One region of the Lentibacillus salinarum genome, then DNA from elsewhere that is predicted to be linked to it. Evidence: riboswitches for the same ligand, from Rfam matches in the RefSeq annotation. Region 1 holds a riboswitch; each other region holds the start of a gene.
The links. A riboswitch is a leader RNA that binds a small molecule or an ion and turns the genes downstream of it on or off. The one in region 1 is predicted to bind S-adenosylmethionine.
Positions count from the first base shown of each region.

Region 2: another riboswitch for S-adenosylmethionine. It lies ahead of ACFQ4A_RS09090 (cyclase family protein); the one in region 1 lies ahead of ACFQ4A_RS17775 (PLP-dependent aspartate aminotransferase family protein).
Region 3: another riboswitch for S-adenosylmethionine. It lies ahead of ACFQ4A_RS12435 (aminotransferase class I/II-fold pyridoxal phosphate-dependent enzyme); the one in region 1 lies ahead of ACFQ4A_RS17775 (PLP-dependent aspartate aminotransferase family protein).
Region 4: another riboswitch for S-adenosylmethionine. It lies ahead of ACFQ4A_RS09695 (YfcC family protein); the one in region 1 lies ahead of ACFQ4A_RS17775 (PLP-dependent aspartate aminotransferase family protein).

Region 1 is NZ_JBHTNH010000058.1:48,088-52,274, reverse strand. Features, by position in the region: gene megL (methionine gamma-lyase) at 1-424, opposite strand, end outside; gene rarD (EamA family transporter RarD) at 735-1,637, shown strand; SAM riboswitch class I at 1,703-1,821, shown strand; gene ACFQ4A_RS17775 (PLP-dependent aspartate aminotransferase family protein) at 1,957-3,702, shown strand; gene ACFQ4A_RS17770 (SGNH/GDSL hydrolase family protein) at 3,918-4,187, shown strand, end outside.
Region 2 is NZ_JBHTNH010000019.1:95,917-100,103, reverse strand. Features, by position in the region: gene ACFQ4A_RS09115 (NAD-dependent protein deacylase) at 1-127, shown strand, start outside; gene ACFQ4A_RS09110 (aspartyl-phosphate phosphatase Spo0E family protein) at 509-697, shown strand; gene ACFQ4A_RS09105 (hypothetical protein) at 739-1,002, opposite strand; gene ACFQ4A_RS09100 (DMT family transporter) at 1,127-2,059, opposite strand; gene ACFQ4A_RS09095 (hypothetical protein) at 2,007-2,282, opposite strand; SAM riboswitch class I at 2,434-2,531, shown strand; gene ACFQ4A_RS09090 (cyclase family protein) at 2,630-3,370, shown strand; gene ACFQ4A_RS09085 (5-methyltetrahydropteroyltriglutamate--homocysteine S-methyltransferase) at 3,537-4,187, shown strand, end outside.
Region 3 is NZ_JBHTNH010000026.1:109,216-113,402, forward strand. Features, by position in the region: gene ACFQ4A_RS12430 (proline dehydrogenase family protein) at 1-993, shown strand, start outside; gene ACFQ4A_RS12435 (aminotransferase class I/II-fold pyridoxal phosphate-dependent enzyme) at 1,086-2,198, opposite strand; SAM riboswitch class I at 2,287-2,390, opposite strand; gene ACFQ4A_RS12440 (HAD family hydrolase) at 2,546-3,223, shown strand; gene ACFQ4A_RS12445 (ribonuclease H family protein) at 3,468-4,121, shown strand.
Region 4 is NZ_JBHTNH010000020.1:90,248-94,434, forward strand. Features, by position in the region: gene ACFQ4A_RS09695 (YfcC family protein) at 1,190-2,599, opposite strand; SAM riboswitch class I at 2,877-2,990, opposite strand; gene ACFQ4A_RS09700 (DUF4372 domain-containing protein) at 3,281-3,775, shown strand; gene ACFQ4A_RS09705 (IS4 family transposase) at 3,738-4,187, shown strand, end outside.

The sequences.
Region 1 (4,187 bases):
GCAGCTCCTCCTTTGTTGCCATCATGGAAAAATCATGCGTTATCTGGTATTTATCCTGCATCATGCTCAATAAGCCAAATGTGCAGCCATACAGACCCGTGGAACAGACGATATGGTCATTGGCTTTCGTTAGGGCCACTAGAATGGCCGAAACCGCTGCCATGCCCGAGGCAAAGGCCAGTCCGCGCTCGGCATTTTCCAAAGCTGCCATCTTTTCTTCCAGAACCCTGACAGTGGGATTGCCGAGCCTTGAATACATGTAACCGTCTTCCTCACCGGCAAACCGCCGCTCCCCCTGCTCCGCTGTTTCAAACGTGAATGTTGATGTCTGGAAAAGCGGTGTGGTAAGACTTCCCAGCATGTCATCCGGATTATAGCCATCATGGATAACCGATGTGTCAACCTGCTTATGCTTCTCCGTCATGAATAAACCCCCTTGGAATAAATGTCTATAAAGCTATCTTATGGGATTTCCCTTCATTTTGAAAGCATTTTTAATAAACTATAAGTCTGACAGATTGCTATTTTGCAACATAAATTTTAAAATTAGGATATTTACATAATGCCGTATGACTTGAGGCTGGATGTCGCTTATGTTTGGGGTGGTACCGCACGCGTTAAGGTGGCTTCTTCACAAACTGTAGCCATGCTCGCACGATTTGCTAGCCACTCCTCGCCGTATGTCCAGCGACTCACATGTCCAATCGCAACCATGACAAAAGGGGGTATCCAGCATGAACCAGGAAAGTAAAACAGGCATTTTGTATGCAGTAGGTGCCTATTTATTGTGGGGCTTTTTGCCAATCTATTGGAAGCTGCTTGATGATATTGCGCCTGGTGAAATCCTCGCACACCGTATTCTTTGGTCGTTCATCTTTATGGTTGTCATCGTGCTGTCGGTGCGCAAGTGGCGCCCGTTCATGCAGGAATGCCGGCTTATTTTCAAGGATAAAAAGAAGTTGAGCGGTATAACGCTGGCATCGATCGTGATCAGCTTAAACTGGCTGACCTTTATTTGGGCCGTGAATAACGACCATGTTATCCAGTCCAGTCTTGGCTATTACATCAATCCGCTTGTCAGTATTCTATTAGGAATGATCGTGTTAAACGAAACATTGACAAAGCGGCAACTGCTTTCATTTATTCTGGCAGGCATCGGGGTGATCAATCTCACCATCAGTTATGGTGTTTTTCCATGGGTATCACTGTTGCTGGCTTTCTCGTTCGGCCTTTATGGCTTATTGAAAAAAACGGTCGATATCAGTCCCATGTTCGGCCTGACCATCGAAACAATGATTGTCACACCAGCCGCGCTGATTTACCTGCTAATTGTGCCGGACAGTTCCATTGCAGCAGATGTTATGCTATCCGGTATGGGACTATTATTAATCGGCGCCGGGATTGCCACCGCTGTTCCGCTTCTCTTGTTTGCCAGCGGTGCCAAAAAGATTCCATTATCGATGGTCGGCTTTTTGCAGTATATTGCGCCGACCATCATGCTACTTCTCGGTGTGTTTGCCTATGGTGAAACCTTTTCCGCCGCGCACCTGATATCATTTGGTTTTATCTGGATTGCTTTAGTGATTTATATGGCATCTGCCCACCCGGTACCGGCCCGCCGCAAGCAAAAAAATTAAGAAAACAACTTGACGGACGGTGTGCATTCATTATATAATGTTCATTAAATTAATAAAATTAGCATCTCTTATTAAGAGCGGTGGAGGGATTAGGCCCTGTGAAGCCCGGCAACCATCAAGGCTGATTAACGTGTCTTGAAAGGTGCTACATCCTACAGGTCACGCTAGATCTGGAAAATAAGAGGAGGACCGGTGACAGCAATAGCCCTCTTCTCTTACTGAAGGGGGTTTTTCGTTTCGCCTCTTCGTCAGACGATTAAGACAGCACTTTTTTATAGCGCGTCACATGATTATCATAAACCTTAAGGAGGCAATCATTATGGCAAACTTTAACCTGCAAAGCCAGGAAACACAACTGCTACACGGTGGACAGGAACCCGACCCGGCGACAGGATCGCGTGCGGTTCCCATCTATCAAACAACGTCTTATGTTTTCGAGGATACGGAACATGCGCAAAACTTGTTTGGACTGACAGAGGAAGGCAATATCTACAGCCGTATTATGAACCCGACGCTTGACGCATTTGAGAAGCGGATGGCCCTACTAGAGGATGGTGTAGCGGCTGTTGCCACATCATCCGGTATGGCTGCGATTTCGCTCACGATTTTAAATCTGGCCGGCAGCGGTGACGAAATTATTGCTGACAGCAACTTGTATGGCGGCACGTACAATCTATTTGCCAACACATTGCCGCGGTATGGGATCGATGTCAAGCTTGTCGATGGGACAGACCTTGAAGCAATCGAAAACGCCATTACCGATAAAACGAAAGCGATATTTGGTGAAGTTATTACCAATCCAAGCCTGAACGTACTGGATTTGGAAGCCCTTGCTGGGATTGCACACCATCATGACATCCCACTCATCATCGACAATACATTTGCCACGCCATATGGGACGAAGCCGCTCGCTTGGGGTGCGGATATTGTTGTTCATTCGGCAACCAAATGGATCGGCGGCCATGGTACAGCGATTGCAGGTGTCGTCGTTGACGGTGGACGCTTCAATTGGGGCAATGGCAAATTCCCGGAATTCACCGAACCGGATAACAGCTATAACGGCCTGCGCTATGTCGACGTTGGCCCGGCAGCCTTCGCGACGAAACTGCGTGTCCAGCTGCTGCGCGACATTGGTGCCTGCCTGAGCCCGCAAAATGCGTTTCTCCTGCTGCAGGGTCTGGAGACATTGCATCTGAGAGTCGAGCGCCACAACCAAAATGCCGCTGTCGTTGCTGATTATTTGACCAATCATCCGGCCGTGGAGTGGGTGAATTATCCGGGGTTGCCGGCGCATCCATCGCACCAGCTGGCGAACAAATACTTACAAAAAGGCTATGGCTCAATCATCACATTTGGCATCAAAGGCGGACGGGAAGCCGGCCGGCAATTGATCGACAATATTACCCTCTGGTCACATGTTGCCAATGTGGGCGATGCGAAGTCGCTGATCATCCATCCGGCATCCACAACCCACCAGCAATTGGGAGCGGAGGATTTGGAAAAAAGCGGTGTGACGGAAGAATTGGTCCGCCTCTCAGTCGGTCTCGAAGCAACGAACGATACGCTGGCTGATCTGGATCAGGCGATTGCCACAGCAACCGGTGCAGCGCCGATCATCCAGCTGAGCGAAGAAGACGCGATCCAATGGCTGCTGGCATCGCCGTTTGACCGGAGCAACGGTGGAATCCGGCAAAAAGCACTCGCAGTCCTAGGACATAATGCAGGGGATACGGCATTTGATAAGCACATCAGACAACTGGCGCAGCTCGGTTTCCAAATTGCCCCAATCGGCGGAGAGGACAAAACGGCATTTGACCAGTTAAGCGATGTGCCGTTCCAGATAGATGCTGTTCTGACCAATCAGCCGACACTTCCACCGGAAACGGTTGAGCAAGCGATCAACCAGGAGGCAGCCATTCTTTGGGTCGAACAGCCGACCAGTAACGATCAGACACTGGAAAAAGCCCAGACAGCCGGTCTCACGGTCATTTCCGGCAAAAAGGCCTATGAAGAAGCCGTCCGCATCCGGCAAAACGGCACCCGGAAAGAGGCGATCCACAGCTAAACTGCCGGTCCGGATAGAAAAATATCGTTGCCGGTCGTGGCCCTTTTATAAAATTCGTCTTCACCCGAGGACGAATTTTTTATGTTTGCACGGTTTTTTTATGGGGGATGAGTCAAGCATGAACATGATATAATAAAACTATACGACAATAACTGATTACATATTGACGATAAACATGTTACATCAGATGAAAATTGACTACAGGTGTGAAGACCATGAAGAAAAACGACGTACTCACTATATTAGGTGTCCTGTTCATCGGCATCGCTCCTTTTCTCATTTTTTCTCAGCCGGAAAGCCCGGCTAAAGAAACGGTCAATCAGGCTGCCCAGCAAAACGAGGACAAAGACACAGAAGACGCGGCTGATGAACCGGAAGATGAGGAAGAAACGAATGAGGATACGACATCCGGTATTGAATCAGAGGAGCCTGTCACGCAACTGCAGGTGTTTCTGAATCAAGCTGTCCACCGTACCATTGATTTT
Region 2 (4,187 bases), on a different contig from region 1:
GATCGCCAAGAACAATGGTGCCCGGCTGGTGATCGTCAACAAGGAGCCAACCGAGCTCGATATGTATGCAGACCAGGTCATTCACGGACGAGATATCGGTGCGGTTTTAGAAGAATGGAATCACTGATGACAATACGGCAGTCCACCACTAAAAGCATCGCTGCCACACATTTTTATACTCAGGTTGCTCTTTGAAGCATGGACCGGTCACGTTCTGCAACTGATTTTTGGCCAGTGAGCCCCATGGTCAAATCCATATCGACAAGCAAATTTTGCAGCACTTGCTGAAGGGCGTTATTGTCTAATTGTCTGCTGGAAATCCGGCATGTCATGATGATTCGTGTCTGGTTAACCGCTTCATCATCTGATCATATGTCGTATTTTGTAATGTTTTGACTTTGTTTGCAGAAATGGTTGCATTTTATTTCAGGCGTGCCATAATAGGTTTTGTGCGTTTTGAGCCAAACGTCCTAAATCTTTACATAGTTCGAAAGGAAGATTGATCGCAATGCATATTTTGGAACCAGAGCCAACCCGACAGAATTTAAAAAAGGCTATCTCCTTTAAACGAAAAGAAATGATTAACCTGGGGATGAAATACGGCTTGACGGATAAAAGAACAATAAAGTGTAGTCAGCAGCTGGACAACCTGCTGAACTTGCATAAAACCAGAAAACGTTACGATCTGACGGGATGAGCATGATCCTTTTAATGACGTGACTTCCGACCAGATATGATTTAATGATACCAGGTTTTGACTTTATCAAGATCATTTAAAAAATGCTCAACTTCTTCCTGGTTTAAACGAACAAGAATTTGATCATATAATGTCAGAACCTGACCATCATCCTCATGTTTATGTTTATGTAGATAATCGGTCAGGGCATGCAATTGCTTCTTATTAAGAATTGACGCTGTGGAAAGATGCTTCACTTTCCGGAGCAAAAACGCATTTGCAGATTCATCGAACTCGCCGGAAATAATATGCCCATCCAATTGCATGATTTCACCTCCATAACGTATGACATGTTAATAATTTGCCCCAAATCACCGGTATTATAAGTGATCGGTTGCATCAAAAATTTTGCCCCTCTAAACAATCGTTATGGCCGCGCGCGATACCCCCCTAGTCAATTGCTTTTTCCTGATGCTGTTTCCCGTAAAGATGCTTCTGTCGTTTTCCGCTGTTTCCTGTCGTCAGCATGACCCCAGTAATAACCGCCAGAGCACCAGCCACTTTCATCATCGTGATCGCTTCGTCCAGCCATAACCAGGCCCCGACCATCGTCACAATCGGCAGGAAGTTCAGAAATACCGAAGCTTGTGAAGCACCCAGTACGCCAACAGCACGGTTATAAAAGATTAAAGCAATGAACGAGGGAAACAGACCGAGATAAGCGATCCCCGCTACGTTCGCTGGCTCGATCAATAGCGATGGGACGCCAGCAACGAGCCATTCAACCGCGACAATCGGCAAAAGCACGATAATGGAAATGCCGCTCATCACAAAAAGTGCCCCGAATTGCGGGAATAAGGACATATATTGTTTAACCAAAATCGAATAGACCGCCCATGATCCGACGGCGCCGATCATAATACTATCACCGATATTCCAGTTCATACCGGCGATCGAAAAAATCCGGCCATCCAGCACCACCCAAACAGCACCGAAAAGCGATAACAGAACCCCGACTATTTGGCTATTTCGGAGCCGTTCTTTTAAAAGAAACGCGCTCAACCCGACAGTCGCGACAGGAATAACCGTTTCCAGCACCGAAACGTTTGTGGACGTTGTAAACTGCAATGCACCATATATGAACGTATTAAAAAACGTGATCCCTGTCAGTGTCATAAGCAAAAAAGGCTTTTTATATTCCCTGAATTTATCCCGATAAGCCCACGCACTGCGAAGGCCAAATGGCAGCATCACCAAAAACGCGACCACCAAACGGAAAAACGCAATCGTAAACGGCGGGAGCTCATTAATCGCCCTTCCGGTTAAAATGTTACCGGCATAAAACACAACAACGAACAACATCATGATATAAGCATTGACCATGAAATCCTCCTCTTGAAAAGATAGCAACCCATCCCAAAGCTGCATTTAATGACTCAGGCGTTTTAAAGAGCCAGTTGAAAATAGGGCCGTTTCCTCTGATATTCCCCGCTACTAATTCACTTAGTCCCAAGCTATTCCGGCCACTTTGTCCGATAGTCCAATTTTTAAACGCTTCTTCCAATTTAACAGAAAAGAACAACAACTGCACCCAAGCTTCCTGCATCTAGTCGTTTATTATCACCTTCGTTTGAAGTCAGGTAACATATAAACTTTTTAACATGATAAACTTGACGCTAAGTTTTGAAAATTCCTCCTTGACATTCAAGCATAGCAGGTGTATTGTATGTATTAATATCATAACTGAATAAAAAACGTTCTTATCTAGAGAGGTGGAGGGACTGGCCCTTCGAAGCCTCAGCATCGGTCTGTGACTGTGCTAATTCCAGAAAGCGTTGGACGCTAAAGATAAGAAGAGTGAACTATGTGAACCCAAGCCTCTTCTTATCAGAAGGGGCTTTTTTAGTTTCACAATCGTTTTGATTCAGTTAAATTTAAAGGGAGGTGGGGAATATGTGTAACACATTAATTGAGGCAGTCAACGTGTTAAAGGAAAAAGAATGGATCGACCTGACGCATGCGTTCGGGCCGGACTCCCCTCATTTTTCCGCATTTGATCCGGCAGAGTTCAAGACGTTATTCGATCATGATGACGGGTTCTTTGCCCAGCAATTCACTTTCCCGGGACAATATGGAACACATATTGATGCGCCCATTCATTTTGTACCTGGGGATAAGCGTTATGTGCATGAGCTGGAGCTGCAGGAACTGGTGTTGCCGCTGGTTGTCATTGATAAATCAAAAGAAGCCGCCGAAAACCCTGATTTTACACTTGACTTGGACGATGTTCTGGCATTTGAAAAAGAGCACGGTGACATTGAGCCAGGTTCATTTGTTGCACTAAGGACTGACTGGAGCAAAAACTGGCCGGATCAGGAAGCTTTTGACAACGAGGACGATGAAGGGAATAGCCATGTGCCAGGCTGGTCCGTTGAAGCATTGCAGTTTTTATTCGAACAGCGCCACATCAAAGCTATCGGCCACGAAACATTTGATACCGATTCAGCCATTAATTTCCAGAAAAACGGCGCACTTGTAGCCGAATATTACGTGCTTGATCAGGATACGTTTCAGGTGGAAGTGATGACGAACCTTGATAAAGTCCCGGCAAAAGGCGCCGTAATATTTAATATCGTACCAAAAGCAAAAGGTGCAACCGGATTTCCGGTACGATCATTTGCCATTTTACCTTAACTGTAAGAAAAACGCTGATGCGTCTTTTCAGATACTAGCGGTCAGATGTCAGATTGGAAGACATCCCGAGTTAGCTAATTAGTATTGAAAGCGTCGTCCAAAATTTATACTATCTTATCTTATAAGCAAAAACCTAAACAAACTATAATAGAAAGAGGGAATGAAAATGACCAAAGTAACCACAAAAGCACCATTCCGTGCAGACCAGGTCGGAAGCTTGCTGCGACCTGACCGGCTGCACGAAACAAGACGAGCGTTCAAGAAGGGTAGTATCTCTGCTGAACAGTTACGTGAAGTGGAAAATGACGAAATTAAACGTATTGTCGACAAACAGTTGGAAGTGGGTCTTCAGGCTGTAACCGATGGCGAGTTCCGCCGCACATTTTTCCATCTTGACTTCATGGAACATCTGAACGGGTTTGAAGGCTATGTCCCGGAACAAGGCTATGCGTTTAAGGGTGAGGAATCGGAAAAACGCAATGTCTGGAACTCAGGTGACATTTCGTTTAACCCGGACCATCCATTTTTGCAGGATGTGACGGATCTGATTGACATTGTTGACGGTCGAGCTGAGGTTAAATTCGCCATTCCGAGCCCGAATATGTTTTTTAATGACGGCATCCGGAATCCTGACATTTATCCGGACCTGGAAAAGTATGCAGACGATATCATCAAAACATACCAGGAGGCCATTCAAGCTTTTTATGATGCCGGATTGCGTTACCTGCAGCTGGATGATGTTTACATCGCCGGGCTGGCAGCCGACAGTGTGCCGTGGAATGAAGATCCAGGTGAGCAGCGCGACTATTTGATTGAT
Region 3 (4,187 bases), on a different contig from region 1:
TTCATTGGACTATCAAATAATCAATTTTTGAATACCCGGGCGAAAAAATGGGGCTTTTTCCTCGGGGCAGATAAATTTGTTGCCGGTACGACTATTCAAAGTGTTATGAAAGCGGTTAAGGAATTGAATGCCCGTGGGATCAGTTGCACGCTTGATAATTTGGGCGAGTTTGTTTCCGATAAAACAGAAGCCAGTCAGGCCAAAGATAAAATTATCACGCTTTTAGAAGCGATTCACCAGGAAAATGTCGATTGCCACTTATCGGTCAAATTAACCCAGCTGGGAATGGATATCGACCAGAATTATTGCATGGTGAATATAAGGGAGGTTCTTGACGCTGCGAACAAATATGGTATTTTCGTCAACATTGATATGGAAGATTATGCCCATTATGAGCAGACGTTAGACATTCTGAGCGTGCTCCGTCGGGATTATGACAATGTTGGAACGGTTATCCAGTCATATCTCTTCCGGGCAGAAGATGATCTGCAGGATTTGCAGGATGTGCGGATCCGGCTTGTGAAAGGCGCATACAAGGAAAGTGCCGAGGTGGCCTATCCGGATAAGCAGGCTATCGACCGTAACTTTGTGACGCTGGCGAAACAGCGGCTGTTGGGCAGTGCGTTCACGTCGATTGCCACCCATGATCACCATATTATCGATGAATTGAAAGCGTTTGTGGCGGAAAATCATCTTGATAACGACCAGTTTGAATTCCAGATGCTTTATGGTTTCCGCAATGACCTTCAGCAAAAACTTGCAAATGAAGGATATCATTTCTGCACGTATATTCCGTTCGGCGATGACTGGTTCGGCTACTTCATGCGCCGGCTTGCCGAACGTCCGCAGAACATGAATTTAATCGTGAAAGACGTGTTTTATACTGAAGATAACAAGTTGAAAAAAGGCCCGGTTGTCAGTGGCGCAGCTGTCATTTCCGCGCTCGCTTTCTGGCGTCTTAAAGTAAATCGTAATAAGAAAACGAATGACTGAAAACGAAACATGGCAGGGTCAAACATCCTATAACGAAACAAAAAAGCGTTCCCAATGCCCAAGCGTTGCCGGGAACGCTTTTTTGATCTACCTTATTTCGCCACGGCCGCCAACCCATGCTCAAGATCCAGAATTAAATCATCTGCATGCTCAATTCCGACGGACAGTCTGATCAATTCATTGGTGAGGCCATAGGAATGACGTACCGCCTCCGGAATATCAGCATGTGTCTGGGTGGCCGGATAGGTGATTAGACTTTCCACACCGCCAAGACTTTCCGCAAAAGTGAACAGGTTCAAAGCCTTGAGAAACGGCTCGACATACGTTTCATCGTTCAAGTAAAAACTCAGCATGCCGCCTTTCCCCGGATACAGCACCTGGTTCACAAGTGGTTGGGATTCAAGAAATGCCTTGACGCATTTGGCATTATATTCGTGCTGGCGCATGCGGAGCGGCAGTGTTTTCATGCCGCGCATCAGAAGCCAGCAGTCAAATGGGGCAAGCGTTGACCCTGTTGAATTGTGGATATAAGCCAGTTCTTCACACAATTTATTGCCTTTAGCCACGACCGCACCGGCCAGTACATCATTGTGTCCCGCTAAATACTTGGTGGCACTGTGGATGACGATATCCGCACCTTCGTTGATCGGCTGCTGGAGAAAAGGGGTGTAAACCGTATTATCCACGATGAAAAGCAAGTTATGCTCCTTGGCAATGCGCGAAACAGCCGCCATATCGATGTTCGTCATGAGCGGGTTCGTCGGTGTTTCGATAAAGATCGCTTTTGTGTTGTCCTGGATATAGTCAGCCAGCTTATCTGCATCCTGACCGTTCCAATACGAAAATTGGAATCCCTGTTTTTCCTCAAGCATGGCAAAATAGCGGTAGGATCCGCCATATACATCCCGGCAAGTCACGATATGATCCCCAGCAGCAAGCAGGGAAAAGACAAGTTGAATGGCACTCATCCCAGAGCTGGTAGCAAATGCCCGGTCACCATGTTCGCTTCGTGCCATGGCATCTTCAAGGACATCCCGGGTTGGATTACCGGTCCGTGTATAGTCATAGCCATTCCCGTGACCGATCTTTTCATGCCGGTAGGAAGTCGATAAATAGATCGGTGTGCTGACAGCTTTTAATGGTTCCGTTTTATGGTTGCCGATTTGGGCAAACGTGGTGTCTTGTTCGAATGGATGATGAGACATATGTATCGCTCCTCTGGAAGATTTATTGTTTTCAAAATTAATACCCTCTCCTAGATAAGAAGAGGGTATCATCATATAAACCATCATCTCCTTATCTTCTAAGCCTGACGCTTACTGGAATTGGCACAGTACTGTGATAAGTCTGTTGCCGAGGTTTCGTGGGGCCAGTCCCTCCACCTCTCTGGATAAGAATATCGTTTTTTTATGAAATTGGATAATAATTATTAATTTACAGCGGATATTCATTTCTGTCAAATATTTTTAAGGGTAGTAACTGGTTCATGAAAACTTTTTGAATATTTACATTTGCTATGGACTGGCTTAAAATGGATATTGAGGTGATTTGCATGGGCGTTGTAACCGTAGATTTTGATGGAACCCTCTATCAAGGTAATTCGTTTAAAGTTATGTTCCAGACGGCCAATCAATCGTTTGGCTTAAAGCAGTGGACTGTTGTCGCTAGCGGAGTTGTTAAGGCAGCGGCGGCCGGTGTGGTCAAAGGTAAAAATGCGTTCAGACTTGCGTTTTTCAGTGCATTTGCGCGGTCATTTAAAGGCATGGCTGAAGCAGAACTTGATACATTTTTCCACCGATTGGTTGATATTGGCAAGCAGGACGCCCATCACGATTTGATACATAAAATCCGCGATCATGAACGGCAGGGCGATCACATCATTGTTCTGTCCGGTGCACTGCAGCCATTTTTAAAAGCCTTTACACAAGAGTTGGCGCTGGATGTCCATATTATCAGCACCGAATTGGCGTTTGACGAAAATGGGGTATGTACCGGTAACATCGGCTCGATTATTAACGGTGATGAAAAAGTAAACCATGTTCAGGCTTGGATCAACCAGCAGATGCGGCTCGGCAACCTGACCGAAGAAGAAGCGGGTGAAACGTGGGCATATGCCGACAGTGAGAGTGATGTGCCATTGTTTCAATTCGTCAAGCATCCGATTGTCGTTAACCCGGATGATGGGATGAAGAAAATCGCTGTGCAACAGGGCTGGCCGGTGTTTGGGTGAAAATAGCTGATTTTGGTTAATGGATAGAAACAAAGGACGCTTTCAGATGAAGCATCAATACGTGTTAATGAGGCAGGAATTTTCTTGATTTGAGGAAAATTCCTGCCATAAGGGTGTTTTTGGCCATTAAAATGGCGGCTATAAATGTGAAAATGAGAGAGATTACTAAATAGTCCCTGCCATTTGCGGGAACACTGTCTAAGACAAACCAAACCATACCATATCCACAAAGGTGAAGTCTGCCATGGATGTTAGAGTTGTATTAACCTACACAACACCTAAAGGAACAGAAACCGTTTTTTGGTCGGACGAGATGCCAGCTGCTAAAGCGCTTTTGTTGGCCGAAGATCTGGAGAAAACCGGCCGTGCGAAGCAACTGAGATTTATTGATAAATATGATAGCAACTGGACAATGAAAGAACTGAAGAAACAAATGGAAGTCATTCAAACTGAACCTCATGAGGTGACGGTTTATTTTGATGGCGGCTTTGATCGGGAAACGAAAAGGTCCGGACTGGGCTGTGTCATATATTATGAACAGAACGGTAAGTCGTGGCGCCTGCGCAAAAACGCGCTGGTCGAGGAGCTGGAGACCAATAATGAAGCGGAATATGCGGCACTGCATCTGGCCATCCAGGAGTTACTGCTGCTTGAAGTCCATCATCAAGCGGTTACCTTTTCCGGTGATTCTCAGGTGGTGATTAACCAGTTAAAAGGTGAATGGCCGTGTTATGAACAGGTATTGAATCAGTGGGCTGACCGGATTGAAGATGAACTTGATCAGGCAGGCATTGACCCGGAATATGTGGCTATTTCACGAAAACATAATCAGGAAGCAGACCGGCTGGCGTCGCAAGCTTTAAAAGGTGTTGACGTTACAAGTACGCGTGAGGTGTAACACCCGTGGTTTGCTGTCGTGGATTTGGAACGACGTTTCGTGCTGCAGATACCATAAATCGCGATT
Region 4 (4,187 bases), on a different contig from region 1:
CAACATTGCCCCAAGCATTACTTGATTATGCCTTACGCAATCAAGAATTGTTTTATTACATAAGACGGCAACTGTTGAGATTATAAAGATTGTATGCTCTTTGGACCCAATCTGGATCATGCCAGCGTAAGGTAAGCCGAGGCCAACCAATAATTTTGGGCTCGGCTTTTTTATGTGCTTCGATTATATGCGTCAGCGAATCAGAACAATTAAAAAGGCCAACATCCTCTGTGAATTGATTGGAAACGCTTGCTGACCTAATCTTATCAGTATTAATATGTTTGTTCATCCTCCTCTGAATTTCTCTAGCTTGTTTTATTTTTTTCTCATTTCAATCATGTTAGGCTGATCAACCGTACTTTTATCATGTGCTCAGTTAATAAATTGTTCACGCTCTTTTTCATCGTCAAATTTAATATCCATAGGAGTAACGTCTGCTACTTTTGGCATTTTTATTCGTCCCCCTTCGCAGCATAAACTCACCTCCATTAGAGTCTATGCTTAATTCTAGTTTAATTATACCTACATTTACCCTTTTTTCAATCATTCATGTTGAGGGAGTCAAGTTTTTGCAATAAGTTTCTCCCAACCTTTGTAATCGCAATCCCTATCCGACATCATTCACAAGCACTGATTCCTTACATCATCCGGATGAATCTTCTTTTCTTCCAATTCAATTAATGCGATAACTTCCAGCAAAGCATAGGCGGCATCTTTTCTGGTATATGCCTAGTTACCTTACCCACTCACTTAATTCAACTCCTTAATTCGTTATAACGGACATGGTTTAGAATTTTCCTCTATCCATGCCCGTTTTAATTTCTCTTATGATTTCAGCGAACGCAAAGACTTAAACTCCTATGCCGTTTCCCGGAAAATAAGACTCTTGAGATGACCGGATTCCTCATCATCTTTATTTAAATCTTCAATAACAGCCGATAATTCCACACGTACCCACCATTGCAGCGAAAAATTCGGGTGGAGCTGCGGAACCCTAAGGTCAATTCATCCCCGCGGTTTAACAAAGCGTGAACAGCTTGTACATATATGCCAGGGACATAACCAAGCTGCAGACCATCTTGCGTTTTTATGCTAATAGCAAAAAGATCCACCTCATTGTCATGATCCAACTCTGCTATTAGTCGATCTCCTATATGGACAATGTCAGTCCAGTTATCAGGAACGTTACTTAAATTGGTCCTCCCCAATTAATTAAGACACTAATGATTAAGGCGACCCAAGATATACAGATTGCTGTCATGACGAACGGAAAAATATACCGAATCCATCTTCCATAAGGCACCCTACATAATCCAAGCATTGCCATTAACCCACCTAATGTAGGTGAAAATATATTTGTAAGACCATCACCAATTTGGAACGCTAAAATTGTCGTTTGCCGTGTAATGTCTAACATATCACCAACAGGAACCATAATGGGTAACGTCACGGCTGCTTGACCACTGCCACTTGGAATCAAAATATTAATAATCGACTGGGATATTGTCATGAATACAGCAGCCAGCGTTGTTGGTAAATGTTCTAGTACCGAGACAAGACCATGAGCAACGGTATCGCTGATATTTCCATGGTTCATCACGACTTGAGTGGCCATGGCAACACCAATCAGAATAGCTGCTAATGCACTCGGTTCAAGTGCTTTCGCAAATACATGAGCGATTTGACTAGCATTCATTCTTGCAATAATCCCACAGACAATGCCTATCATAAGGTATATCGCGGCAACTTCATTGATATACCAACCTTGTGTAAAAATGCCAAATAGCATAACAATAATCCCTGCGATAAACACAAGTAACATGGCAATATCCTTTTTTCTCATGTGATAGGAACCAAGTGGTTTACTAAGTGTCATGTCTGAGGTATCAATGTCATAAGCAAGGCTTTTATCCCGGTTCCTTAAAATCTTTTTAAAATATCTAACGTTAAAATAAGCTAATACAGATAACGTAACAACCACTAAGATACTTCTAAAAAGCCATCCTGAGAAAAGTTGCATTTCCGCTATCCTATGCCCGACACCTACCGTATAAGGATTGAACGGAGAAAGGCCAAATCCTACTAGCACACCGCCTATGGCAATACCCGCACCGAGCATGGCATCTCCACCTATTGCAACACTTAATAAAACTGCAATTGGAACAAGCGCGATATTATTTTCAAGGCCAATAAATATCCCGAAAAATCCGTAAACAAATGTCATAATAACATCAACAAGAAAACGCCTTTTAATACCAACTTTACGAACGAATGTCCCAACTGTATTTTCAAGCATCCCCGTTTTTTCTAACAGTCCAAACATCATGGCCGCGGCAAATGTGACAAAGACGATATCTGACATTTCTTGAAACCCTTCAGGAATCGCAGTAAATAAATCCATAATGCCTACAGGACTGTTCTCTATGTATTCAAATGACCCAGGAATGGTTCGAGTTGTATCATTAACGGTTTCCCTTTCATAAGATCCAGCCGGAATAATATACGTCAAAATAGCTGCGGCAACAACAATATAAAATAATAATGCCAATGGATGTGGAATGCGATCCAGCCATTTTTTACGTTTCTTTTCATTCTGCATCGTTAGTCTCCCTTGATGTTAAGTTTAATCAATACGTCTATTGCTTAATAGTAATGCCTGTTCTTATATGTGCCATTGAATACAGACTCATTTCGCCCGCAACAAATAACGTCCTTCAGCTCATATTGCCGCTATTTCTGAAAGGTTTTGAAATATTGCTTTGATTTTTATTCTGTATCATTGATGTTATCCTCCTTGTCGTTTAGCTGGCCTCATAAATTTATAAATCGATACAAAAATAGCCTCTTTCAATGGGAAAGAGGCTAAACATCTATTCGCCTTATCTCCCAGAATAAAAAACTAGTTATTCTGCAGGAATTGGCACCTTTCCTTCTCATAAGGAGGTTGCCGGACGTCATCGGGCCTGTCCCTCAATCACTCTTGATAAGCATAAATTAAAAAATATGAAGTTACATTAATGTTGAAACGATTATATATTTGGAAGACTTTTTTGTCAACGATTTTTGTCGGGTAGTCAGCTATGAAGAGTAAATTTCTTTATTAAACCGTTTATTATCAGTAGCGTTGCATAAATATTATCTAAATTTGTCAAGCATTCCCCTACAATGAACTAAATCAATAATATTGGGAATTGTGCAAATTAAGGCTTTAAAATCCATAAAAAAGCCTTATAATGGGAACAGGTAGCTCTGTCCAAATCCCATTATAAGGAGACAACTTATGGACAAGTATACCACAAAATCCACAATTAATAAATTATTCGAGGTTCTTGATGAACAGAAATTCTTAAATGTGATCAACGTTTCGAACATTGACCACTACATAAAGAAGCTGGCAGCCTACAAATTTCTGGAACTGTTGATTATTGCACAGTTAAATGAGGCTGAAAGTTTAAGAGATCTTTCAAAACAACTCAAGGATAATCAGGGCGTTCAACAGGCGATTGAAATGGATACCATCAGCACTTCGCAGCTTTCCCGGAAACAGTGCGATCTTCCACCGTTCGAAAAGGTATTTAGACACTTGGTGTTTGAAGTACAGGCGCAAATGAAAAATAAATCTATTGTACGCGACATTGGGAAACTGCTGGTCATTGATTCATCCACTGTGTCGATGAGTTTAAGCCAGTATCCCCTGGGCGACGTTTCGAAAAACAAAATCAGGCGTGCGGCTGCACATGCGCGTAGTCATCACAAAAGATATAACCATGCCTGATAAAGCTGTTATGCTGCCTGCCAAACACGCGGATCGCACTCAAATGAATGAATTAGTCGATATCGATTCAGACGCCATCCATTTGTTTGACCGGGGCTATAATGATTACAAACAATTTGATGAACTCTGCTGGAAAAACGTCCGTTTCATCACAAGAATCAAGAAAAACGCAAAAATCGAAGTTGTCTCGGAACAGGAACCGGACACGGAACATAACATTTTTCTTGATCAGAAGGTGTATTTGGACAATGCGCAAAATAGAACGAAAATGGACTATCCATTGCGTCTCATTAAAACGAAAGACAGCGAGGGCAATGTGGTCATCATTATCACCAATTGTTTCGATTTAACGGCTAAGGAAATTGGTGATCTATACCGCTATCGTTGGAAAATCGAGACGTTCTTTAAGTGG